Regions from separate parts of the Streptomyces sp. NPDC020965 genome, predicted to be linked through region 1. Evidence: riboswitches for the same ligand, from Rfam matches in the RefSeq annotation. Region 1 holds a riboswitch; the other holds the start of a gene.
The links. A riboswitch is a leader RNA that binds a small molecule or an ion and turns the genes downstream of it on or off. The one in region 1 is predicted to bind glycine.

Region 1 (12,026 bases):
ATGTCCATCACCCGGCTGATGACCGAGTCGACCCAGCCGCCGAAGTAGCCGGCGACGATGCCGAGCACGGTACCGAGGAGGACGGCGACCATGGCGGCGAGGAAGGCCACCAGGAGCGAGATCCGCGCCCCGTAGACGATCCGGCTGAAGACGTCGCGGCCGTTGCCCGGTTCCACACCGAGGAGGTGCTCGGAGCTGATGCCGCCGAAGGACCCGGTGGGCGTGCCGAAGAGCGGGTCGATCTTGTCCTGGTGGAACTGGTTGGGCGGGTGGCCGAACAGGCTCACGATCAGCGGCGCGAAGATCGCGACGAGCACCAGGAGGATGACAACGATGCCTCCGGCGAGCGCGAGCTTGTCCCGCTTGAGACGGCTCCAGGCGATCTGCCGCAGCGAGCGCCCTTCGACCGACTTCCTGACCGCGGGGCCCGCGACATCGGCGGGCGCGGTCTTCTCCGCGTCCGCGCTGGTGTCGTGCAATGGTGCCGTCATCGTGGTGGGGACCCCTCTCGGCCGAAGGCGATCGGCCCGTACCCGCCGCCGGGAGCGGCTTCGTTCACAACAACAACTGGTGCGCCTGATGCGTTTGATACGAGAAGTACCGGTGAAGCGCGCCGTACCCGGGGGTTAATCCCCCTTGCTGACCGGGAGTCTTCAACGGTCGCGCGATCACCCGCCAGCCCTCATCGGGAATGGTTGCCCAAACGTGATGCGTGTAGAGGGATTCCGTTATCCGGACGATGCCCGTGACTGAGCGGGACGCCATCTGCCCCATATCGGAAGATAGTTGAGACAGTTCCCGCTATACGGACCGGTATGTGGCCGGAAATATCCGGGCCGCCGAGCGGCCCAACTACGTGAATTGAGGGAGAAAAGGAACGGAGGCACCAGAACACCGAGCGCGGCAAAAAGGGCGCTATTCCGATATGCGAAGCGGTGAGCGAAATAGCGATGCGCGGGCGCACGCCCCCGACCGCGTTCGCGACGGCGGGAGACCTCCCGGCCGGACGGTTCGGGGGACGCGGAATCACTCCCCGGCCGAGTGCCCGCAGGGATCGTGACGGCGCCGCGGAGCGGAGCGGCGGCGGTCCTGGACGCGCGGGGCGTACGGGGGAGGCGAGGCCCCTCGTCAGGTCCGCACGAGGTGTCGGGGGCGCGGCCGGCCGGTGCACGGCGGGGGCGGCGGGGGCGCTGGGCGGCCGAAAACCAACCCTGGGGTGCGGGGCGCGGCCGGAGAAGGACGCGGAGATCGCGGAGCGGGTCCCGGGGCAGGTCGCGCGGGCGGGTCGGCGACCGGGCCGGGGTGGCCGGGGCAGAGACCGGGTCCGGGTGAACGGGTCAGGGTGACGGGGGTGGCGACCGCGTCAGGGGACCGGGCCGGTGGGGCAGGGGGGCGACCGGGTCAGTGGCCGGGGGCCGGGGGGTAGCCGTAACCACCTGCCGCGCCCGGAGGCGCATGGGCCTCCCGGTCGTAGAACGGGCGGGCGTTGGCCCGCAGCCACATCGTCACCGGGTCGTACTCGTCGGACATCGCGACCGTCGAGACCGGCAGCCCCTCCGGGACCGCCGCGATCGACTGCTGCATCATCGCCCGGACCGCGTCCACCGACTGCCGGCCGGTGTCGTACAGGTCGAGCCCGATGACGAGATACGGGGCGCCGAGCGCGGGCTGCACCCAGGCGCGGCGCAGCGAGCGGATCGGCGCGGTGTGGTGGGCGTTGCGCGAGAGCACGGCGTAGAACTGCGGGATCTCGATGGCGGGTTCGGAGAGCCGCAGCGGTCCGGCCGGCATCCGGTCGAGTCCGGTGGCGATCCGCCGCAGATCGGGCCAGGGGATGCCGACCCCGCCGCCGGGGGCGTGCGGGTTGAGCCAGATCCCCCAGCGGTCGGGGTAGAGGGCGCGGGCGATGTCGAGCCCGCCGACGACCTCATGGCCCCGGTTCCAGCCGGAGACGGCCAGCTCCTGCGCGGAGGTGACACAGGGGGCGTAGCCGACGCCGTCGATCTCCATGTTCCCGTACTGCGCGTCGGGGGAACCGGGGCCGCCGTGCCAGAGCAGCATCCAGACCTGGCCGTGTGCCGGGTCGGCGAGCGCCTTCAGCAACGCCTCGTACGCGTCATAGCGCCCGGGGGTCACCTGGCGCAGCATGTGCTCGACGTGCCCGGCCGCCGCGGTGCCTGACGCGCTCACCCTGGTTCCCGCCCCTCTTTCGACTCGCGATTCCCCACAACCTCCAGCAGGTGGGAGGTCAGACCGTGGAACCAGCTTAATCGGCGCCCCTGACGCCGACTTGACGGCGGCGAGCGCTATCCGTGATCCCGCTGGTAGAAGGGGCGCACCCGGTTCAGGATCCAGTCGGTGACCGGGTCCTGGGCCACGTCCAGGAGTACGAGGTTGACGGGCCAGCCGACCGGGGCCCGGCCGAGGGCCCGGCCGAGGGCGTCCAGCGGGGCGGTGCGGATGTCGGTGCCCTGGGGCGCGTGGGACAGCGGGTCCGGCTGGATCGTCTGGGCGTGCGTGGTCGCGAGCTGGACGCCGATGAAGAGGGCCGGTGGATCGCCCTCGACGGAGGCGAGCGCCCGGCGTGCGGTGAGGACGGCGCCGGTCACCCGGAACTCCTCGGCCGCGGCGGTGAGGAAGTCCAGCGGGTCCTCCTGCCAGTCCGGTTCGAACAGCCGCACCCGGCCGCCGCTGTCGGCGCCGTCGAGCGGGGTGCGGCCGGCCCGGCACAGCTCGGCGACGGCGGTGGGCGGCAGCGGGGCGCCGACCGTGCCGCCGGGGTTCACGGCGATACCGAGCTGGGGCTGGAGGCCGCGGGCGAACTCGCGGGCGGGCGCGACGGTGAAGGGCATATGGCCGCCGACGCAGGCCAGGAACTGCCGCTCGGAGCTGAAGACGGGGACGTACGCGCCGCCGTCGATCTCCAGGGTGGGGAGATCCAGTTCGCGGCTCTCGGGGGAACCGCCGTTGGGCAGCGGCACCCAGAGGCGGCTGCGGCCGAGCACCTCGATGAGCCGCCCCCCGGCGGCGGGGGTGCCGATCGAGGCGGCGAGCACCTCTTCGAGTTCGTTGGCGGGCCAGTCGCCGCCGCCGGACGGATGCGGAAGTGCTTGCTCCGGAATGGTCATGCGCCGGCCCTCTCCCCCGGCTCCCCAGCCGGCTGTCCCTACAGCTACGCCCCCGACTTTAGTGCCGTCGGAGGGCGTGGCGGCCCGCCGCCCGCCCCGGCCGGGGTGTGCGGCGGGCCGCCACAAGGAGCAGGCGCGGGAGGAGGGCGCGGGAGGAGGCCGGAGGAGCACGCGGGAGGAGGCCGGAGGAGCACGCGGGAGGAGGCGGCGGGAGCGGGGACGGGGGGCGGCTCAGCGCGCCCGGGTCTCGAAGCCCACCCGCCGCAGCAGCGTCGCCGCGTCACGGTCCAGCAGCACCGCCGAAGTGCACCCGCGCGGCAACCGGCCGGCGCAGGCGTCGGCGATCAGCCGGCCCACCGCGCGCCGGTGCCGGGCGAAGGCGTACCCGGAGACTCCCCGGCCGCGCTCGCGCTGTCCCTGCCGCGCCACCTTCGGCGGGACGTCGAGGAGCACCAGATGGAGCGCGACGCCCCGGCGCCGCGCGTGCCGGGCCAGCCAGCGGCGCACCCATGTCTGGGTGCCGCAGTCGTGCACCACGACGCTCTCGCCGGAGCGCAGGGCCCGCCGCAACCCGGCGTAGTGCGCGAATCGCACAAAGGGACGGTAGGCGGCGTACGGCAGGAATCGCGGCGTCTTCGCGTCCCAGCGGTCCCGGGTGTCCTGCGAGTCGATGCGGCAGCCGCTCGCCGCGCGCCGGATCAGGGTGGACTTCCCGCTGCCCGGCAGTCCGGAGACCACCACCACATCACCCGCTCCGAACATCAGGGACCGCGTGCCGCGCCCCCCGCGCCCCCGCAGGTCCCGCAGGACGGGCGCGGGCTCCCCCAGCAGTTCCCGGACGGGTGCCCGTGGTGGCGCGGGCACCCCCGTGGTCGTGGCGTAGGCACCGGAGTGCTGCAACGTCATCACACCCTCCCCCATGTCAGGTCACCCACACACTTGCCCATGAAGCGTAAAGAAATGGTAATGGGACACAACCGATTTGCTGCTGAGGCGCGTCATGTAGCGGCGTGGCGCCCCCTCCTGGCCGCCCGATCGCGGGCCCGATCGGAACGATCGCCACCACACCCCCCACCGGGCCGCGAGGCGTGCAATGATGTGCCCGAAAACTGCATACAGGCCGCTTGAATCCACGCGGGAGAGTCCCGGGCACCCAGGTGCCGGGCGCCGAAGGAGCAAGTTCCTCCCTTGAATCTCTCAGGCCCCGTACCGCGTGCGATGAGGCAGATCTGAAAAGCGGGCCGCTGTCGAGCGGCTCCACCCAAGGTGCAAGTCACGACCACCTGTCCGCGTGGTCGCGACGAACCTCTCAGGTTCCGATGACAGATGGGGAGGATCGTCCTCGTCGGCCTGCCCTGGGAGCCACATCTATGAGCACCGCCCCGCGTCACACCGCCCTCGATGCCCTGCATCGTTCGCTGGGCGCGACCATGACCGACTTCGCCGGCTGGGACATGCCGCTGCGGTACGGGAGCGAGCGCGACGAGCACAACGCCGTCCGCACCCGGGCCGGGCTCTTCGACCTCTCGCACATGGGCGAGATCACCGTCACCGGACCCGGGGCCGCCGCCCTGCTGGACCACGCGCTGGTGGGCAACATCGGCTCGGTCGGCGAGGGGCGCGCCCGCTACACGATGATCTGCCGCGAGGACGGCGGCATCCTGGACGACCTGATCGTCTACCGCCTCGGCGAGACCGAGTACATGGTCGTCGCCAACGCCGGAAACGCCCAGATCGTGCTGGACGCGCTGGTCGAGCGGGCGACCGGGTTCGACGCCGAGGTCCGGGACGACCGGGACGCCTACGCGCTGATCGCCGTCCAGGGTCCGGAGTCCCCCGGCATCCTGAAGTCCGTCACCGACGCGGACCTGGACGGGCTGAAGTACTACGCGGGCCTGCCGGGCACGGTCGCCGGGGTCCCCGCGCTGATCGCCCGTACCGGCTACACCGGCGAGGACGGCTTCGAGCTGTTCGTGGCGCCCCAGCACGCCGAGGAGCTGTGGCGGGCGCTCACCGCGGCGGGCGAGGGCGTCGGCCTGGTCCCCTGCGGGCTCTCCTGCCGCGACACCCTGCGCCTGGAGGCGGGGATGCCGCTGTACGGGCACGAGCTGACCACCGCGCTCACGCCGTTCGACGCGGGCCTGGGCAGGGTGGTCAAGTTCGAGAAGGCCGGCGACTTCGTCGGGCGCGCGGCCCTGACCGCCGCCGCCGAACGCGCCGCGGCCGCCCCGCCGCGCAAGCTGGTCGGACTGATCGCCGAGGGCCGTCGGGTCCCCCGCGCCGGTTACCCGGTCGTCGCCGCCGGCAAGGTCATCGGCGAGGTCACCTCCGGCGCCCCCTCCCCCACCCTGGGCAAGCCGATCGCCATCGCCTACGTGGACGCGGCACACGCCGCCCCCGGCACCGAGGGCGTCGCCGTGGACATCCGGGGCGCGCACGAGCCGTACGAGGTCGTGGCGCTGCCGTTCTACAAGCGCCAGAAGTGACCCGCGCCCGCACCCGCCGGAAGTGACGCGCGCCACATCCTCCGGAGCCGTGCCGCCCGGCCGATGTGCCGTACGGCGTACCGCGGACGCGCCCCCGGCGTGATCCTCGGCACTCCGCGACACCCCCACCCCCCGCCCGTTCATCCGCACGTCCCGCGTACAGGAGAATTCAGGTCATGAGCAACCCCCAGCAGCTCCGCTACAGCAAGGAGCACGAGTGGCTGTCGACCGCCGAGAACGGCGTGTCGACGATCGGCATCACGGAGTTTGCGGCCAACGCGCTCGGAGATGTCGTCTACGCCCAGCTCCCCGAGGTGGGCTCCACGGTGACCGCGGGCGAGACCTGCGGCGAGCTGGAGTCGACCAAGTCCGTCAGCGATCTGTACTCCCCCGTCTCGGGTGAGGTCACGGAATTCAACGAGGACGTGGTGAACGACCCCTCGCTGGTGAACACGGCCCCCTTCGAGGGTGGCTGGCTCTTCAAGGTGCGGATCGACGGCGAGCCGGAGGACCTGCTCACCGCCGACGAGTACACCCAATTCGCCGGCAACTGACCCGCGCCGGCCACTGACCACGACCACGACAGGGACCCGAGATGTCGCTTCTCAACACCCCTCTCCATGAGCTGGACCCGGATGTCGCCGCCGCCGTCGACGCCGAGCTCCACCGTCAGCAGTCCACCCTCGAAATGATCGCCTCGGAGAACTTCGCTCCGGTCGCGGTCATGGAGGCCCAGGGCTCGGTCCTCACCAACAAGTACGCCGAGGGCTACCCCGGCCGCCGCTACTACGGTGGCTGCGAGCACGTCGACGTCGTCGAGCAGATCGCGATCGACCGGGTCAAGGCGCTCTTCGGCGCCGAGCACGCCAATGTGCAGCCCCACTCGGGTGCCCAGGCGAACGCGGCGGCGATGTTCGCGCTGCTGAAGCCGGGCGACACGATCATGGGTCTGAACCTCGCGCACGGCGGGCACCTCACCCACGGCATGAAGATCAACTTCTCCGGCAAGCTGTACAACGTGGTCGCGTACCACGTGGACAACGCCACCGGCCAGGTGGACATGGCCGAGGTCGAGAAGCTCGCCAAGGAGTCCCGGCCGAAGCTGATCGTGGCCGGCTGGTCCGCGTACCCGCGCCAGTTGGACTTCGCGGCCTTCCGCCGGATCGCGGACGAGGTCGGCGCCTATCTGATGGTCGACATGGCCCACTTCGCCGGCCTGGTCGCGGCCGGGCTGCACCCCAACCCGGTGCCGCACGCGCATGTGGTCACCACCACGACGCACAAGACCCTGGGCGGCCCGCGCGGTGGAGTGATCCTCTCCACCCAGGAGCTGGCCAAGAAGATCAACTCGGCGGTCTTCCCGGGCCAGCAGGGCGGTCCGCTGGAGCATGTGATCGCCGCGAAGGCGGTCTCCTTCAAGGTCGCAGCCACCGAAGACTTCAAGGAGCGCCAGCAGCGCACCCTGGACGGCGCGCGCATCCTGGCGGAGCGCCTGATCCAGGCCGACGTCACCGAGCACGGCGTCTCGGTCCTGTCCGGCGGCACGGACGTCCACCTTGTCCTGGTGGACCTGCGGAACTCCGAGCTGAACGGCCAGCAGGCCGAGGACCGACTCCACGAGGTCGGCATCACGGTCAACCGCAACGCCATCCCGAACGACCCCCGGCCGCCGATGGTGACCTCGGGGCTGCGGATCGGCACCCCGGCGCTGGCCACCCGTGGCTTCCAGGACGCCGACTTCCGCGAGGTGGCGGACATCATCGCCGAGACGCTGAAGCCGTCGTACGACGCGGACGCCCTGCGGGCGCGGGTGTCCGACCTGGCCGCGAAGCACCCGCTCTACCCGGGTCTGTAGAACTTTCGTACGCGTACGCCCGTACGAATTCTCGGGGCACCGCGCACACTGGAGAGTGCGCGCGGTGCCCCCACCCATGCCCCCACCGTCCTCCCCCGTCCCCCGTGTCTCCCTTTCTCACTCCGCGCGTCCCGCACTCACGCACCACCCCCGGCGGACAACGTCGTCTTCCACAGCTTTGAGGAGTCTCCCCGTGGCCATCTCGGTCTTCGACCTGTTCTCGGTCGGTATCGGCCCGTCCAGCTCCCACACGGTCGGCCCCATGCGCGCCGCCCGCCTCTTCGCGCGCCGACTGAAGAACGAGGGTCTGCTGGCCCACACCGCGTCGGTCCGCGCGGAGCTGTACGGCTCGCTCGGAGCCACCGGCCACGGCCACGGCACCCCCAAGGCCGTCCTGCTCGGCCTGGCGGGCAGTTCCCCGCGCACGGTGGACGTGGAGACGGCCGACGAGCAGGTGGAGCAGATCAAGACCTCGGGGAAGCTCTCCGTCCTCGGGGCGCACGAGATCGACTTCGATTTCGACAACGACCTGATCCTGCACCGCCGCAAGACGCTCCCGTACCACGCCAACGGAATGACGATCTTCGCCTACGACATCGACGGCGGCACCGTCCTGGAGAAGACGTACTACTCGGTCGGCGGCGGTTTCGTCGTGGACGAGGACGCCGTCGGCGAGGACCGGATCAAGCTCGACGACACCGTGCTGAAGTACCCCTTCCGCACCGGCGACGAACTGCTCCGGCTCACCCGGGAGACCGGCATCTCCATCTCCGGCCTGATGCTGGAGAACGAGAAGGCGTGGCGCACCGAGAAGGAGATCCGCGAGGGCCTGCTGGAGATCTGGAGCGTGATGCAGTCCTGCGTCTCGCGCGGAATGGCCCGCGAGGGCATCCTCCCCGGCGGCCTGAAGGTCCGCCGCCGCGCCGCCCACTCCGCCCGCCAGCTCCGGGCCGAGGGCGACCCGCTGGCCCACGCGATGGAGTGGATCACCCTCTACGCGATGGCGGTGAACGAGGAGAACGCCGCGGGCGGTCGCGTCGTCACCGCCCCCACCAACGGCGCGGCGGGCATCATCCCCGCCGTACTGCACTACTACATGAACTTCGTCCCCGGCGCGGACGAGGACGGCGTGGTCCGCTTCCTCCTCGCGGCCGGCGCGATCGGCATGCTCTTCAAGGAGAACGCCTCCATCTCGGGCGCCGAGGTCGGCTGCCAGGGCGAGGTCGGCTCGGCCTGCTCCATGGCGGCGGGCGCTCTGGCCGAGGTGCTGGGCGGCAGCCCGGAGCAGGTCGAGAACGCGGCCGAGATCGGTATGGAACACAACCTGGGCCTGACCTGCGACCCGGTCGGCGGCCTGGTCCAGATCCCCTGCATCGAGCGCAACGGCATGGCAGCGGTGAAGGCCGTGACGGCGGCGAAGATGGCGATGCGGGGCGACGGCAGCCACAAGGTGTCGCTCGACAAGGTCATCAAGACGATGAAGGAAACCGGCGCGGACATGTCGGTCAAGTACAAGGAGACGGCGCGGGGCGGGCTCGCGGTGAACATCATCGAGTGCTGATGGAATAGGCCCTGAACAGCGTCTTTGTGTCTTTCAGCGCTGTCAGGGCCTTCGCTGCTTACACGACGGAAAGTCCAGTGATGCTGGTGATCAACAACGACAAGTTGGGTGCCCTGCTGGTATGGTCTGACGGTCAACGGCGCGGATGGTGGAAATGTAGGCGAGGCCGTCGATGAGCGGAGCGTCGTGGGCGAATATCGCAGTTCCTCGGCGTAGGCGGCGGACATGGTCGGCGCGGGTGGACTAGGTCAGCGACCAGGGACGATAGCCGAGAAGTCCGGCCAGTCCAATCCGTTTCAGCGTTCGTCCAGGAGCCTTGGCCGTCTCCCTGAGCAGGGAACCAGACGGTGGGCAGACGTGGGGGCGCTCGCGCCCCGCAGCAGTAGTTCCTAGATCCAGGATCCTAGGTCCTAGATCCTAGATCCGGACCATGAGCCCTCACGGAGTACTCACTGAGGGCTCCGTGAGTAATCCGCGAGGGCTCATTGAGGGCCACTTGACCTGCGGTTTTGTGATTCACGGAGGGATCACTGATTGCTCCGTGAGGGCTCACTGAGCCCTCAGTGAGTGTTCAGTAAGCCCTCACCGCATCCTCCGTGAGCCCTCACGGCCAGCTCCGGGCGGCGACAACCTCACTCTCCGGAAGAGGTCTTCCGAGGCCGGGATGAATCCTGTGAATGGCCCAGGATCACGGTGCGGGCGGTCAGCGCCAGGACGCCCTGGGAGTGCATGGTCAGTCCCATCCGGTTCCAGTGGAAGATCACGTGGAGGCTGAGGATCCGGCGCAGCCCCCGGTCGAGTGTGCCGAGTCGGACGGCTTCGGCGAGTGATCTGCCGGTCTCTCCGAAGGCCGCGGCCCATTCCTTGACGGGTTCGAGTGACCCGCCGGGGCGCAGCAGGGTGTCATGGTCGGCTCGTAGGAGGGTTCCGATGCCCTCGGTGATGGCTTCGAGCTTCTCCGGGGACATGGGGTTGACCGGGGTGCGGTGTTCGTCGGTGATGACGCGGTGCCAGACGTCGGCCTGTTCGTACCATTCGAGGCCGGCGGCGCGCATCATCATGGTGCAGAGGAGGACGGACAGTTCGCGGCGGCCGAGGGGGATGTCGTGGCGGTCGTCGATGTCCCCTGCGGCCTCAGCGGCACGCAGGAGCGGCATGATCACGGCCAGGAAGTGGAACTCGGCCATCCTCCACGCTGCGAAGTGAAGGTTCACCTGCCACCACTCGGAGTCGGCCGAGCTGCTCCGGAGGGCCTCGGTCCCCGCGTGCCGGAAGATCTCGACCGCGTCGGTGAGGTCGGAGGGGTCCATCTCTGCTTTGCGGGCGGCCTCGGAGAGCTCGGTTCCGGCCAGCACGTCTAGGACGGCTTCCGTGGCCTGGGACGGGTCGGTCCGGGTCAGTCGATCAGAAGGCATGCGTCCCATCCCGAGGTCGGGGTCTGCTGCGCGGTAAGGGTGGTCAGGGCAAGCGCCGTGCCCGCGTCGCCGTTCAGAAAGCCTGGGTTCCTGTCTCCGGCGGGGTGCGCGCGATCCCGGAAGGCGGTGCCGAGGAGAGCGGGCAGAGTGCGGAGGCGGGGGTCGTGCGCGTCGTGGGCTACACGGACAGCCGTTTGGTAGATGCCGGCCCATCCGTGGCAGATACCGTTGTCTGTGATGCTCGCAAGCTGGGTGGGGTCGGTCAGCGTCCGGTGGAAAGCGTCTTCATGGACAGCCTGAAGTTTCGCGTCGTTCAAGGCGATGCCTGCGAGCTGGCCAGCGCGGGCGATGCCGGTGGTGCCGTAGCACCAGCTCGGGCGGGCGGGGCCCAGTTGGTGGGGGCGGCCGGTGGCGAGGTCGTGGCGGGTGAGGTGCTCCGGCCACCAGGGGCCCGTTTCGCCCTGCTGCTGCCAGGTGTCGAGGTGGTCGCAGATCGTACGGATGGCTTCGGGCTGGTCGGGGACAGCGACGCCCCGGCGGAGGGCATGGGCAAGGAGGAGCAGCGGGCCGGTGATGCCGTGGGCGACGCCGAGGTTGCCGTGCCCGCCCGGGAAGTCGGCGGAGTGCTCGCGGTTCGGGCCGTGGTCGACCCACCAGCCGGGGAGGCCACGGTGGTCTTCGCCGAGCGGACGGGTCAGAGCGACCAGGTAGCCCAGGACTCGTTCCAGAGCCGCTCCCCCGGGTTCGGTGCGCAGGAGGTAGGCGCTGATTCCCGTGAGCCCGTAGAAGACGTCGTACTCGCCGAACGAGGCCGGGACTCCCTGGTGGATTCGTTCGAGCGCGGCGTCGGTCCGGCGGTGGGCGAGCTCCGTGATGTGCCGATGCAGGGTGGCCCGCGCGTCGGCGTAGAGGTGCTCGACGGACGGGGGCGTGGTGCTCAGGAGAAAGGCGACGGCCGGCGCCCCGAGGAAGAGGCCGGTGGTATCGGCTGCGCTGACCTCTCCGGCCACTGCTTGGGTGATCCAGCAGTGTGCGTGCTTCCAGGGTGCCAGGCCGAGGCGGGCTCGTTCGATGTGGAACAGGGCGATTCCCGCTGCTCCTTCGGCGAGGGACTGCGCTCGCCAGGGTTCGTCCGTGGGCGGCGGGACGGGGTCGGCCAGGCGTTCGGCGATTCGCTGGAGGAGTTCGGTGGCCGGGGTGGTCATCCCGTTCCCCTACGGTGCTGGTGGTGCAGTGCTGCGGTTCGGGCGAGTCGTAGCGTGGTGGCTTCGGCGGTGGGGTCCGGTCCGAGGGCGCGGGCGTGGTGCTGGCGGATCAGCGGGCGGGCGGTACTCAAGGGATCACGCTGTCCGGTGAGGGCTCGCCGGTAGTCGCGGACGGCGGTGGCACGGGTGGTCCATGCCTCGGTGACCTGAGCACCGCCGGGGAGGGCTGTGAGCGCGGCCCGGTCTCCTGGGGTAGCGAGGTTGAGTGTCTGTTCGCGCAGGTGCCGGCCCAGTCGCCCGCTTCGCTGGGGTGTCTGTTCGATCAACCAGTCCTCCCCCTCTTCGGGGGTGGGGGAAATGTGTCGTACGAGGTCGA
Region 2 (12,026 bases), on a different contig from region 1:
GGAACAGCGGCGGCCGTGACTCCCGCCAGAGTTCCCGGCCGAAGACGAAGGGCGCATTGGCACCCACCGCGATCTGCACCGCGGCCACCACCTGGGCGGCGTTCCACACGTCCGCGAAGCGCGCGGGGGTCACTTGCAGATGCAATTGCACGGAGGTGCAGGCCGCTTCGGGCGCGATCGATGCGGAAGTGCAGGTCAGCCGTTCCACACCGTCGATATCGAGGGTGAAGTCCTCCCCGCGGGCGGCGATGATCTGCTCATTGAGCATCACATACCGATCGACATCGGAGAGGTTGGCGGAGACCAGATCACTCTGAGCGAGGGTCGGCAGAATGCCGATCATCACGATCCCGGCGCCCACTTCGTCGGCTTTTCGATGGGCATATCCGAGCCCGGTCCGCAACTCCTCCGCCAACTGATCGAGAACACGTCCGTCGATCCGATGTGGAACAATGTTTACTTCCAGATTGAACATTCCGAGTTCGGTCTGGAAATCTTGGCTCGCGATACGCTCCAGCACTTCCGCATTCATCATCCTGGGCATCCCGTCCGCACCCGCGAGATTCAGCTCGATCTCCAGACCCATCAGGTTCTTGGGCCGGTCGAACCTCTTCTCGTCCAGCAGTCGCCCCAGTCCCGCCAGGCACTGCTGAAGCTTTCGCCGGTACCGTTGGCGATCGGACAGTGCGAATCCGCCTGTCACGACCTTCTCCCCCATCGGAGGGTCCCTCCTCTAGTGGGCACCACGCAGCATCGGTCGCTCGCGTCACGGACGATAATGCCCAGACTGACTGATCCATAACGCGGCGCGGACGCTTCCCGGCCGGTACTGTGACAGGGGTCGTGGAGCGGTACCCCGGCGCGGCATAGTGCAGTACGCAGCTACCGCCGTCGGGAGCATGGTGAAAAACACAGACAGGTTTCGGACGACCGACGCGCCGAGAAATGCCCAGGCCATGACAGTGCGTCCGGCAGAAATCCGGCACAATCCCCCCGCCGGGAAAGACCTGAAGCCGCCTTGTCGGTAATGCGCACGGATGCTAGCGGAAACACCGCCAGAACACGTGTCGTATAAACTCCGCAAACGAGGCAGAGAGTTGGCGCCCGGTGGCCCATCGGCCCCCCAGGCCCCCGCCCGCTGACAGCGCCGTCCGCACCTGCCCCCGCTCCACCGTGTCTCCCAAGAGAGGCCCATCATGCCGCTGCATGTCCTCCCGGCGCCCGCGCCCGCCCTGCTCAGCGTTCTCGCCGCACTCGGTTCCCCGACCGCCGTCAGCGCAGACCGCATCCCGGCCCTCAGGTCCGTCCAGGGACCCGTGAGCCCCGAATCACCGCTGCCCGTCCATGTACTCGACCGGATCACCCCGGGTACGTCCCTCCCGTGCACCCACCTCACCGGCTGGCGTTTCCTGCTCCGCTCGGAGGACCGGTTCGTGGCGGCGGCCGAGACGCTGCTGACCCCGGACGGCTGGACGTTCTCCCACTTCTTCGAAGGCCCCTATCTCGGCTCGACCGAACGGGCGCTGCGACAGGCGGCGTCGATGAACACGCCCTTCCAGCCGCGTCTGCTCTCCATTCCCGAGCTCTACATGCTCACCCTCTGGCTGCACGGTGACACGGACGCCGAGGCGTCGTCCGGCGCCCCCCTGCCCACCGATGTCCTGGTGCCGCTCGCTCCCGCCCCGCCCGGTATCGCGGCCCATCGGCCGCACCGGGTCGCCGACCTGCTGCCGCTGATGACTCTGCGCCTCGCTCCCGAACCACTGCTCGGCTCACCGGCCTGACCTGCCGCGAGCACTTCCGGCGCCCCGTGGCCATACGGTCACGGGGCGCACTGCTGCTCATCCGGACTAGTCCATTTCGGCCACCCCGAACCACCCAAAAGGACAATGTAGTTGGGCTGAACCGTCCGCTCGGGTGACACGTCCTTAACGAGTAAGAAAGAGCTGTCGCAAAATCCCTGCGGATTGACGCCCGTGGGGCAACACTGGGGTTGGACCGAGAGATACGGGGGGCGGCCATGAACACCTCATCGAGCCGCAGGACTGTCATCACATCACAGCGAAAGAACCCGCCCATGTGCCAGCACCAACCACCCTGCCCGACATCCGACTCAGCCGACCGGGACGCGGCGCGTCTCGTGGCGCACCACCCGGAGCAGGGCTGGAGCCTGCTGTGCAACGGCGTCCTCCTCTTCGAGGACACCGGTGAGCTGCTGCCGGACGGACAGATCATCGCTCCGCACCGACCGCTGCAGGATCTGACGGCGGCATAGGTCTCCGAAGGCCGCGCCTTCATGGGCCCGTGTCTTCCCAGGCCGTGCCTTCCTGAGCAGCACCGCACCATCCGCACCACAGCGTCCGGCACTCCATCGATCCTCATCGACACCCCATCGGCACTCCACCAGCGCGGCGGGCCATGGGCCGGACGGACCACGACGACGGCACAGCGCGACGCACGACACATCGGACAGACCGGCCACCGGGGACGCGCCCACCAAGGACGCACCAGGCGGACCGGACCACCAGGGGGACGCACCACAACGCCCGAGGTCAGGGCATCCGCGCGGACGGAGCGACGGAGTACGACCACATGGGCGGGTGGATACGACGAGGGGCCGGCCGGAGAAGCTCTCCGTACCGGCCCCGACATATGTGCCGCCCGTCCGTTGACCGTCGTACGCCTCCGACTCGATCAGCCCGGACGGCGGTCACACGGACCGGGAGCCCGGTCAGCCGTCGTACTCGTCCAGCGGCGGGCAGGAGCAGACCAGATTGCGGTCGCCGAAGGCACCGTCGATGCGGCGCACCGGAGGCCAGTACTTCGACGCCGGGTTCACACCGCTCGGGAAGACCGCGTCGTGGCGGCTGTAGGCGTGCTCCCACTCCCCACCCAGCGCGGCGGCCGTGTGCGGCGCGTTCCGCAGCGGGTTGTCTTCGGCGGGCCACTCACCGACCGCGACCTTCTCGATCTCGCCGCGGATCGCGATCATCGCCGCGCAGAAGCGGTCGATCTCGTGCAGATCCTCGCTCTCTGTCGGCTCGATCATCAGCGTGCCGGCCACCGGGAAGGACATCGTCGGCGAGTGGAAGCCGTAGTCGATGAGCCGCTTGGCGATGTCGTCGACGGTGACACCGGTCGACTTCGCCAGCGGGCGCAGATCCACGATGCACTCGTGGGCCACCAGACCGGCCGGGCCCGTGTAGAGGACCGGGTAGTGCGGCTCCAGCCGCTTGGCGATGTAGTTGGCCGCGAGGACGGCGACCTGCGTGGCGCGCTTGAGACCCGCCCCGCCCATCAGCCGGACGTACGCCCAGGAGATCGGCAGGATGCCCGCCGAGCCCCAGGGCGCGGCCGAGATCGGTCCCACACCCGTCTCCGGGCCGGCGGTCGGCTGGAGCGGGTGGTTCGGCAGGTACGGCGCGAGGTGCGCCCGCACGCCGACCGGGCCCACCCCGGGGCCACCACCGCCGTGCGGGATGCAGAACGTCTTGTGCAGGTTCAGGTGCGAGACATCGCCGCCGAACTCACCCGGCTTGGCGAGCCCCACCAGTGCGTTCAGATTGGCGCCGTCGACATACACCTGGCCACCGGCCGCATGGACCTGGCCGCAGATGTCGGCGACGTGCTCCTCGAACACACCGTGTGTGGACGGGTAGGTGATCATCAGCACCGACAGCTCGTCGCGGTACTGCTCGATCTTGGCCCGCAGGTCCTCGACGTCGACCTCGCCGTCGCCGGCGGTCTTCACCACGACCACCCGCATCCCCGCCATGACCGCGCTGGCCGCGTTCGTGCCGTGCGCCGAGGACGGGATGAGGCAGACCGTACGCCGCTCGTCACCGTTGGCGCGGTGGTACGCGCGAACGGCGAGGAGACCGGCGAGTTCGCCCTGCGAACCGGCGTTGGGCTGGATGGAGACCTTGTCGTAGCCGGTGACCTCGGCGAGACGCTCCTCCAACTCTTCGATGAGGGTCACGAAGCCGGCGGCCTGGTCGATGGGGGCGAAGGGGTGCAACTGCCCGAACTCCGGCCAGGTGACCGGCTCCATCTCGGTGGTCGCGTTCAGCTTCATGGTGCAGGAGCCGAGCGGGATCATGCCGCGGTCGAGCGCGTAGTCGCGGTCGGCGAGTCGGCGCAGATAGCGCAGCATGGCCGTCTCGGAGCGGTGCTGGTGGAAGACCGGGTGAGTGAGGTAGTCGTCCGTCCGCAGCAGGGCGGCGGGCAGCGTGTCCTCGGCCGTGTCGTCCAGCGCCTCGATGTCGCCGGTCACGCCGAAGGCGGCCCAGACGGCGGACACCTGGGCGCGGGTGGTGGTCTCGTCGCAGGCGACGGAGAGCCGGTCCGCGTCGACCAGGTGCAGATTGACCCCGCCCGCGCGGGCGGCCGCGGCCACCTCGGCGGCCCGGCCCGGGACCCGTACGGTCAGGGTGTCGAAGTACGAGCCGTGCACGACCTCGACGCCGCCCGCCGTCAGACCCGCCGCGAGCACGGTGGCGTAGCGGTGGGTGCGTCGGGCTATCGTCCGCAGACCGTCCGGACCGTGGTAGACGGCGTACATGCCGGCCATCACGGCGAGCAGCACCTGCGCGGTACAGATGTTGCTGGTGGCCTTCTCCCGGCGGATGTGCTGCTCCCGCGTCTGGAGCGCGAGGCGGTAGGCCCGATCACCGTCCGCGTCGACGGAGACGCCGACGAGCCGTCCGGGCAGGCTGCGGGCGAACTTCTCGCGCACGGCCATGTAGCCGGCGTGCGGTCCGCCGAAGCCCATGGGCACACCGAAGCGCTGGGTGGTGCCGACCGCGATGTCCGCGCCCAGCTCGCCCGGCGAGGTGAGCAGGGTCAGCGCCAGCAGATCGGCGGCGACGGTGACGACGGCACCGATCTCGTGCGCCTGCTCGATGACGGGCCTCAGGTCGCGTACGGCACCGGAGACGCCCGGGTACTGGAGCAGCACGCCGAAGACACCGCGCCCGGCGATCTCCTCGGGGATGCCGTCGCTCAGGTCAGCGGTGACGACCTCGACGCCGGTCGGTTCGGCACGGGTCCGGATCACGGCGGCCGTCTGGGGCAACACCTCGGCGTCGACCAGGAAGACGCCTTCCTTGACCTTGCCGACGCGGCGGGCGAGCGACATGGCCTCGGCGGCGGCCGTGCCCTCGTCGAGGAGGGAGGCGCCGGAGGTGGGTAGCCCGGTCAGTTCGGCCACCATGGTCTGGAAGTTCAGCAGGGCTTCGAGTCGGCCCTGGGAGATCTCCGGCTGGTAGGGCGTGTACGCGGTGTACCAGGCCGGGTTCTCCATGACATTGCGCAGGATGACCGGCGGGGTGAAGGTGCCGTAGTAGCCGAGGCCGATCATCGGCGCGAGCACGGTGTTCCGGTCCGCGAGGGAGCGCAGCTCGGCGAGCACCTCCGCCTCGGTGCGGGCGTCGGGGAGCGCGAGCGCCTCGGTGCTCTTGATCACGTCGGGGACCGCGGCGGCGGTCAGCTCGTCCAGCGAGCCGTATCCCACCTGCGCGAGCATCTTGGCCTGGGCCTCGGCGTCGGGTCCGATGTGGCGCTGCTCGAAGGGGATGCCCCGCTCCAGCTGGGAGAGCGGAATACGGTTGGCGGTCATGTAGGCGGCCTCCTGGTCTGACACGACCTGCGAGGGGCATCGCGGCGGATGCCCTGGACGGCCTCCCCCTCTGTCATCTCAACCTGAGAGCTTCACCGGAACGTCAGCGTGCGACGCTCCGGCTTTCACCGTCGGTGAGAGCGGATGCCGTCAAACGCCCGCCCTGCTTTCCAGAGTGACCTCGTCCGTGCGGTACAGGTGCCTGAGAGATTCCGGGGAGGATTTGCTCCTTCGGCGCCACCGCTGTCCTTTCGGTGGACTCTCCCGCACGGGGTCAGCAGCCGCTTGCCAGCCTACCAGCGCGGCTTCCGGCCAATCGCTCAAGTGGCCGAATCCACCGATGTGCCCTTTCGTATGAATCACAGAGCAGTTGCGACCTTTTGGAGGGACCGTGCAGACCGATATCGATCCGCGCAGCCTGATCGGCCGCAAGGCGTTCGACCGCGACGGGGCCAAGATCGGAACGGTGGACGAGGTGTACCTCGACGACGCCACCGGTGCACCCGAATGGGCGGCGGTGCGCACCGGGCTCTTCAGCCGGGACGCCTTCGTCCCGCTCGAACCCAGCACCTTCGCCGACGACGTCCTGCGGGTCCCGTACGAGCGCTCGCTGATCAAGGACGCGCCCGACTTCGGTGTGGGCCGCCATCTCTCCCCCGAGCAGGAACTGCAGCTCTACCACCACTACGGTCTCGCGCTCTCCGCCGCCCCGGAGACGCCCGCCCCGCCCCCGGGCGCCGCCGCCCCCGGTGACCGCTCCTTCGGCCGGGTCGCCGGCGACGAGGAGTGAGCCGAGGTCACCAGGGGGACCGGCGCCGAGGGCTCCAGATCGGGGTCATCGACCAGGAAGGTGCGTACGCGGCCGGGCCGGGAGCCCGGTTCCTCGAAGCGCACGGTGACCCGGCCGACACCGCTGCCCTGGACCCATCCCCGTCCGTGCGTGGCATGGAGCACATCGTGTCCGGCCGACCAGCGCCGCCCACCGGGCGCCCCGGGCTCGCCCCCGGCGCCCGTCCGGTCAGCCGGGGCGGACGCGGGCGCGGTGGCGGCGGGCCCGACTCCGTCGGTCCGCTCCGTCTCGCCCCGGCCTCCCGGAGCGGCGGCTCCCGCGTGCTGATCGCCAGGCCCTCCCCCGGCGCCCTCCGGCGCCGCCACACCCGACTCACCCCCGCCTGAATCGACCGAATCACCGGATTCGACCGGAACCGCCCCACCGATCGTCGCCGCTGTCCGGGCCGCCGGCTGAGCCGCCGATCGGGCAGCCGCCGCCTGAGCCTCCGCCGCCTCGGTCTCCGCCGCGGCCTGGGCCGCCTGTGCCGCCTGGGCGAAGAGATCCTCCTGTGTGTAGTCCGCCAGTCCGCTCACCCCCACCCCCAGCAGCCGCACTCCACCCGTGGTGTCCACGGCCTCCAGCAGCCGCCCCGCCGCCTCCCGTACCACCGTGGCGTCGTCCGTCGGCCCCCGCAGCGTCTCCGACCGGGTCAGGGTCGAGAAGTCGTACCTCCGGACCTTGAGGACGATCGTCCGTCCCGAGTGCCCGGACTCCCGCAGCCGCCCCACACACCGCTCGGCGAGCCGCTCCACCTCGGTCCGGATCCTGACCCGGTCGTGCAGATCGACGTCGAAGGTGTCCTCCACCGACACCGACTTCGTGTCCCGCTCCGCCACCACCGGCCGGTCGTCGTGGCCCAGCGCCATCCGGTGCAGCGAGGTCCCGTGGGCGGTGCCCAGCAGCCGCACCAGCTCGTCCTCGCCCGCCTCCACCAGGTCAGCGCAGATCGTCATCCCCGCCCGCCGCAGGTGCTCACCGGTCGCCGGCCCGACCCCCGGCAGGGTCCGCACCGACAGGGGGCCCAGCAGCTCACGCTCCGTACCAGGCTCTATCAGCACCAGACCGTCCGGCTTGGCCCGCTCGGAACCGATCTTCGCGAGCATCTTCGACCCGGCGAGCCCCACCGATCCGGTCAGCCCGGTGACGGCGAGGATGTCCGCGCGCAGCAGCTCACCCGCCGCCCGCGCCGAAGCCGAGTCGTCGGCGGCGCCCGCCGCCTCCAGATCCACGAAAGCCTCGTCCAGGCTCAACGGCTCGACCAGCGGTGACAGCCCCCGCAACAGCTCCATCACCTGCTCGCTGATCGAGCGGTAGAAGGAGAAGCGCGGCACGAGATACGCGGCGTTCGGAGCGAGTCGCCGGGCCTGCGCCATGGGCATGGCCGAATGGATCCCGAACCGCCTCGCCTCGTACGAACAGGTCGCGACCACGCCACGCGGGCCGAGGCCGCCCACCACCACCGGTTTCCCGCGCAGGCTCGGCTTCGCCGCCTGCTCGGCGGCGGCGAAGAACGCATCCATGTCCAGATGCAGAATCGTCGGCGCGGATCTCACATCTCTGATGCTGCCCTACGCCACTGACAACCGCCCCGACCGATGACCCCGCGGCGCCACGGCCCGGACCGCGTCCGCCCGTACCAGAGGTGACTCCGAACCGCCGGGGACGGTGGTGGACCGCGTCAGACCGCCCGGTCGCGCCGACGTCTGGCCAGCTCATCGGTCGGATTGTTGCCGATCAGCGTCTCGCCGGTGTCGACCCGCTCGCCGTGCAACTGCGACAGCGCGGTCTCCACGTCCCGCCAGACCACACCGACGGCGATCCCGAAGACGCCGTGGCCGCCCTGGAGCAGGTTCACGACCTCGTCGGGCGAGGAGCACTCGTAGACCGTCGCCCCGTCGCTCATCAGCGTCATGCGCTCCAGATCGGCGAAACCGCGCGCCCGCAGATGCTGCACGGCGGCGCGGATGTTCTGCAGCGCCACCCCGGTGTCCAGGAAACGCTTGACGATCTTGAGGACCACGACGTCACGGAAGCTGTAGAGCCGCTGGGCACCGGAGCCGTACGCCGGCCTGACGCTGGGCTCGACCAGGCCGGTACGGGCCCAGTAGTCGAGCTGTCGATAAGTGATCCCGGCCGCCGCGCAGGCGGTCGGTCCCCGATAGCCGACCGTCTCCGTGGACGGTTCGTCCGCACTGCTCTGGAGCGGATACGGCCCGCTCTCCCCCAGACTTCGTCCGAGGGCGCCCCCCACCGCACCGTCGCCGCTGCTTCTCACGCCGACCCTCCGTCCTTGACCTGCCCACTCGAAGGTAGGGAGTCACCAGGGGTGCGTCAACGATCGCCACACTCGGCACGCCGAGTGATAATCACCCTGAGAGTGGTTTCCCGTGCCCCAATTCGGGGAAAGGGTGCTCGAATGGGTGGAAACGCTCGTTCGGTAAGGGAAATGGTTTCACCCTCGACACACCCCTGCCGGGAGCGGTCACTGGCTGTTGGTCCCGAAGTCCTCCGGCGAGATCTGGTCCAGGAACTCCCGGAACTTCTCCACCTCGTCCTCCTGCTCATCGGGGATGGCGATCCCCGCGTCGTCGAGCACCCCGTCACTGCCGAAGATCGGCGTACCGGTGCGCAGAGCGAGCGCTATGGCGTCCGACGGACGCGCGCTCACCTCGACTCCACTGGCGAAGACCAGCTCCGCGTAGAAAACCCCTTCACGCAGGTCGGTGATGCGGACCTCGGTGAGTTCCTGCCCCACCGCCTCCAGCACGTCCTTGAAGAGATCATGGGTCAGCGGTCTGGCCGGTGCCATGCCCTGCTGGGCGAAGGCAATGGCGGTCGCCTCCCCGGGACCGATCCAAATGGGGAGGTACCGGTCGCCTCCCACTTCACGCAGGAGCACGATCGGTTGGTTCGAGGGCATTTCCACCCGGACACCCACAACGTCGAGCTCGTTCACACAGCAACCCTAGGACGTGCCCGACCCGTTTGGGTAGTCGGGCACGTCCAAGATCAGTGGAGTCGCACTCCGAGAGCCGACTGCATCAGGGCCGCGTGCAGCCGTACGGACAGGCCGACCAGCTCTTTCGCGGTGGCCTCGGCATGTGCTCTGGTCTGCGGATTCCGGTGCCGCCGCAAGGGTGCCACCACCTGCTCGACCAGCCCCGCCTCCCGCTCGGCAGCGGCCTTCATGGCGCGAAGATGCCGCGGCTCAAGACCGAATCCGCCGAGTTCGGCCACCAGCCTGGCCACGGTCACCGCCTCGGCGTCGAAACCGCCGTCCGCCCGCTGGACGAGCAGCCCGTACGACTCCCACTCGGCCAGCTCCTCCTCGCCGACCTCGGCGGCGGCCAGCAGCTCGGCGCGGCCGATCCGGGCGGCGGTGCGCTGCTCGGTGTCGGCCTCCCAGCTACCGTCCAGCGTGTCGCGCTGCTGGCTCTGCGCGGGCAGCCGGACCTGCTCACCCCGGGCGAGCGCGTCGAGATGCTCTCGGATGACCTTCAGTGGCAGATAGTGATCCCGCTGCATCCGCAGGATCTGTGCCAGCCGCGCCACGTCCTCCGGAGTGAATTTGCGGTACCCGGAGGGTGTGCGCCTCGGTTCGACCAGCCCCTCGGCCTCCAAGAAGCGGATCTTCGAGATCGTGACCTCGGGAAACTCGTCACGCAGCCGCCCGAGCACCGTACCGATGCTCATCAGTCCGTCGGCCGCGGTGGCGGTGCCGTGACCGGCACCGCCCATCGGTGTTCGCATGTGCCTTCCCTGACGGGTTACACGCCCCGCTGGCTGGCGTAGAAGACCAGTCGGTACTTGCCGATCTGGACCTCGTCACCGTTGGCCAGATAGGCCGATTCGATCCGCTCACGGTTGACATAGGTGCCGTTCAGGCTGCCGACGTCGGCGACGCTGAAGCTGCCGTCGGGACCCCTGCGGAACTCCACATGGCGCCGCGACACGGTCACGTCGTCCAGGAAGATATCGCTCTGCGGGTGCCGGCCGGCCGTGGTCAGCTCGCCGTCGAGCAGGAAGCGGCTCCCGGAGTTCGGCCCACGGCGCACCACCAGCAGCGCCGAGCCGAGCGGCAGTGCCTCCACGGCGGCCTGCGCCTCCGGCGACAGTGACGGCAACTGCGTCTGGCCCGTCACCTCGGAGTCGTACGCCTCAAGGCCGGAAATGGAGATCGTCGAGGTCGTCTCCGACGCGCGCTCGGCGGGGACCCCGCCCTTCAGCGGCGCGCCACAGTTGGAGCAGAACCGACTGGACTCCGGATTGCGGTTCGCGCACCTGGTACACACCGTCACAGCCGCCATGGACGGAGCCTCCTGCCGCGGCTGACCCCCGTGGGGGTTGGTCGCATACGGGTCGGGGGTGAACCCACCACCCGCATTCGAGGTCGGTGGTTCCCCGAAACCTATGCGGCCGGGACCGGCGGGGTCAACAGACGACGCGCCCCGGCCCCCCGGATTGCCACCGCCCGGACCAGTGACCTCGTCCCGGTAGAGCGGCCGCTCAGTGCCCTGCTCCTCTTCCTGACCACCACGCCGCGCGCGATGCCTGGCGTTGCCGCCTTCGTCGCGTGCACTCTTGCCGAACAACTTCGCAAACAACTTCACGGGCGATTCCCCTTGACCGAAATAGACCCGCCCGTGGGGCAGGACGAACCCTCAATGACTACACCTGCCGACCCGGACATACTCACAACGTCCGTACCCGTCAGACAGTTTCCACCACGCGGCACCGGTTCGACATGCCGACCCCCCGCAACCTCGTGCCCCGGTCGGCGAGACCTCGTACGCCCCCGCCTCACTGGGCCGACGACCGAGCGTAGTCAGGCCGCTTCGCGGGCCGCAAGGCATCCACGACGATCTCCTCCGAGCGGGCCACCGTGGCGGTGGCCTGCTCCTTCTCCAGTGTCTGCACCACACCACCGGGGATGTTCAGGGCAGGCTCCAGATCTTGCGGTTTGCCGATGACCTTGAAGATGTACGGTGCGGCGATCCGGTTCCCATCCACCTCGATGTCACCGCCCGAGCCGGTGAGATAGGTATCGGCCACGACCCTGTTCTCATTGACCTGGATCGCCTCCGCCCCCGCGGCCCGCAGCTCCTGGATCGCGTCGAGAAGCATGTCCGACTCCACGGTGCCGGACTTGTCCCCGATCGTCAGCGTGATGCCGGGCCCCTGTGCCGCGACAGTACCGGCCAGGATGCCCAACTGCTGCTCCTTCCGCCGCGTCTGCTTGCGAGCCTCTTCCGCCTGGTCAGAACTGCTCTCCAGCTCCGTGCGCTGGTCCTCCAGACTCCGCTTCTCGTCCTCCAGCCGCTGGGTGCGGTTGTCCAGCTCGTCGAGGATACGGACCAGATCCTCCTGCCGGGCCCCGCGCAGGGCGCTGTTGTCACTGGTGGAACGGACCTGGATGGCGAGCCCAAGCCCCAGGACGAACAGCAGCACGGCCACGGTCAGTTGAGCACGGGTGATCCTCGGCGGCCAGAGACCGGCGAACAACCGCTGACGTCCGGTCAGGTGCCCGCCGCTACCGAGCTGCTTCGGCGCCGCGTCGGGCTCGGCAGCCCCGGAAGT

Region 2: it holds a riboswitch for glycine, as region 1 does, so the genes downstream of both, gcvP (aminomethyl-transferring glycine dehydrogenase) here and gcvT (glycine cleavage system aminomethyltransferase GcvT) in region 1, are expected to answer to the same signal.

What each region holds. Positions count from the first base shown of each region.
Region 1 is NZ_JBIRRE010000005.1:342,444-354,469, reverse strand. Features, by position in the region: gene ACH4S7_RS18020 (ABC transporter permease) at 1-491, opposite strand, end outside; gene ACH4S7_RS18015 (enhanced serine sensitivity protein SseB C-terminal domain-containing protein) at 1,402-2,190, opposite strand; gene ACH4S7_RS18010 (enhanced serine sensitivity protein SseB) at 2,307-3,128, opposite strand; gene ACH4S7_RS18005 (AAA family ATPase) at 3,360-4,034, opposite strand; glycine riboswitch at 4,254-4,350, shown strand; gene gcvT (glycine cleavage system aminomethyltransferase GcvT) at 4,499-5,614, shown strand; gene gcvH (glycine cleavage system protein GcvH) at 5,791-6,168, shown strand; gene glyA (serine hydroxymethyltransferase) at 6,210-7,469, shown strand; gene ACH4S7_RS17985 (L-serine ammonia-lyase) at 7,663-9,030, shown strand; gene ACH4S7_RS17980 (thiopeptide-type bacteriocin biosynthesis protein) at 9,663-10,445, opposite strand; gene ACH4S7_RS17975 (lanthionine synthetase C family protein) at 10,427-11,650, opposite strand; gene ACH4S7_RS17970 (lantibiotic dehydratase) at 11,647-12,026, opposite strand, start outside.
Region 2 is NZ_JBIRRE010000011.1:4,871-16,896, reverse strand. Features, by position in the region: gene ACH4S7_RS28995 (glutamate--cysteine ligase) at 1-718, opposite strand, end outside; gene ACH4S7_RS28990 (hypothetical protein) at 1,197-1,784, shown strand; gene ACH4S7_RS28985 (DUF5999 family protein) at 2,078-2,275, shown strand; gene gcvP (aminomethyl-transferring glycine dehydrogenase) at 2,732-5,617, opposite strand; glycine riboswitch at 5,798-5,894, opposite strand; gene ACH4S7_RS28975 (PRC-barrel domain-containing protein) at 6,009-6,407, shown strand; gene ACH4S7_RS28970 (DNA polymerase IV) at 6,302-8,002, opposite strand; gene ACH4S7_RS28965 (MerR family transcriptional regulator) at 8,128-8,724, opposite strand; gene ACH4S7_RS28960 (bifunctional nuclease family protein) at 8,932-9,405, opposite strand; gene ACH4S7_RS28955 (MerR family transcriptional regulator) at 9,459-10,199, opposite strand; gene ACH4S7_RS28950 (FHA domain-containing protein) at 10,217-11,101, opposite strand; gene ACH4S7_RS28945 (DUF881 domain-containing protein) at 11,250-12,026, opposite strand, start outside.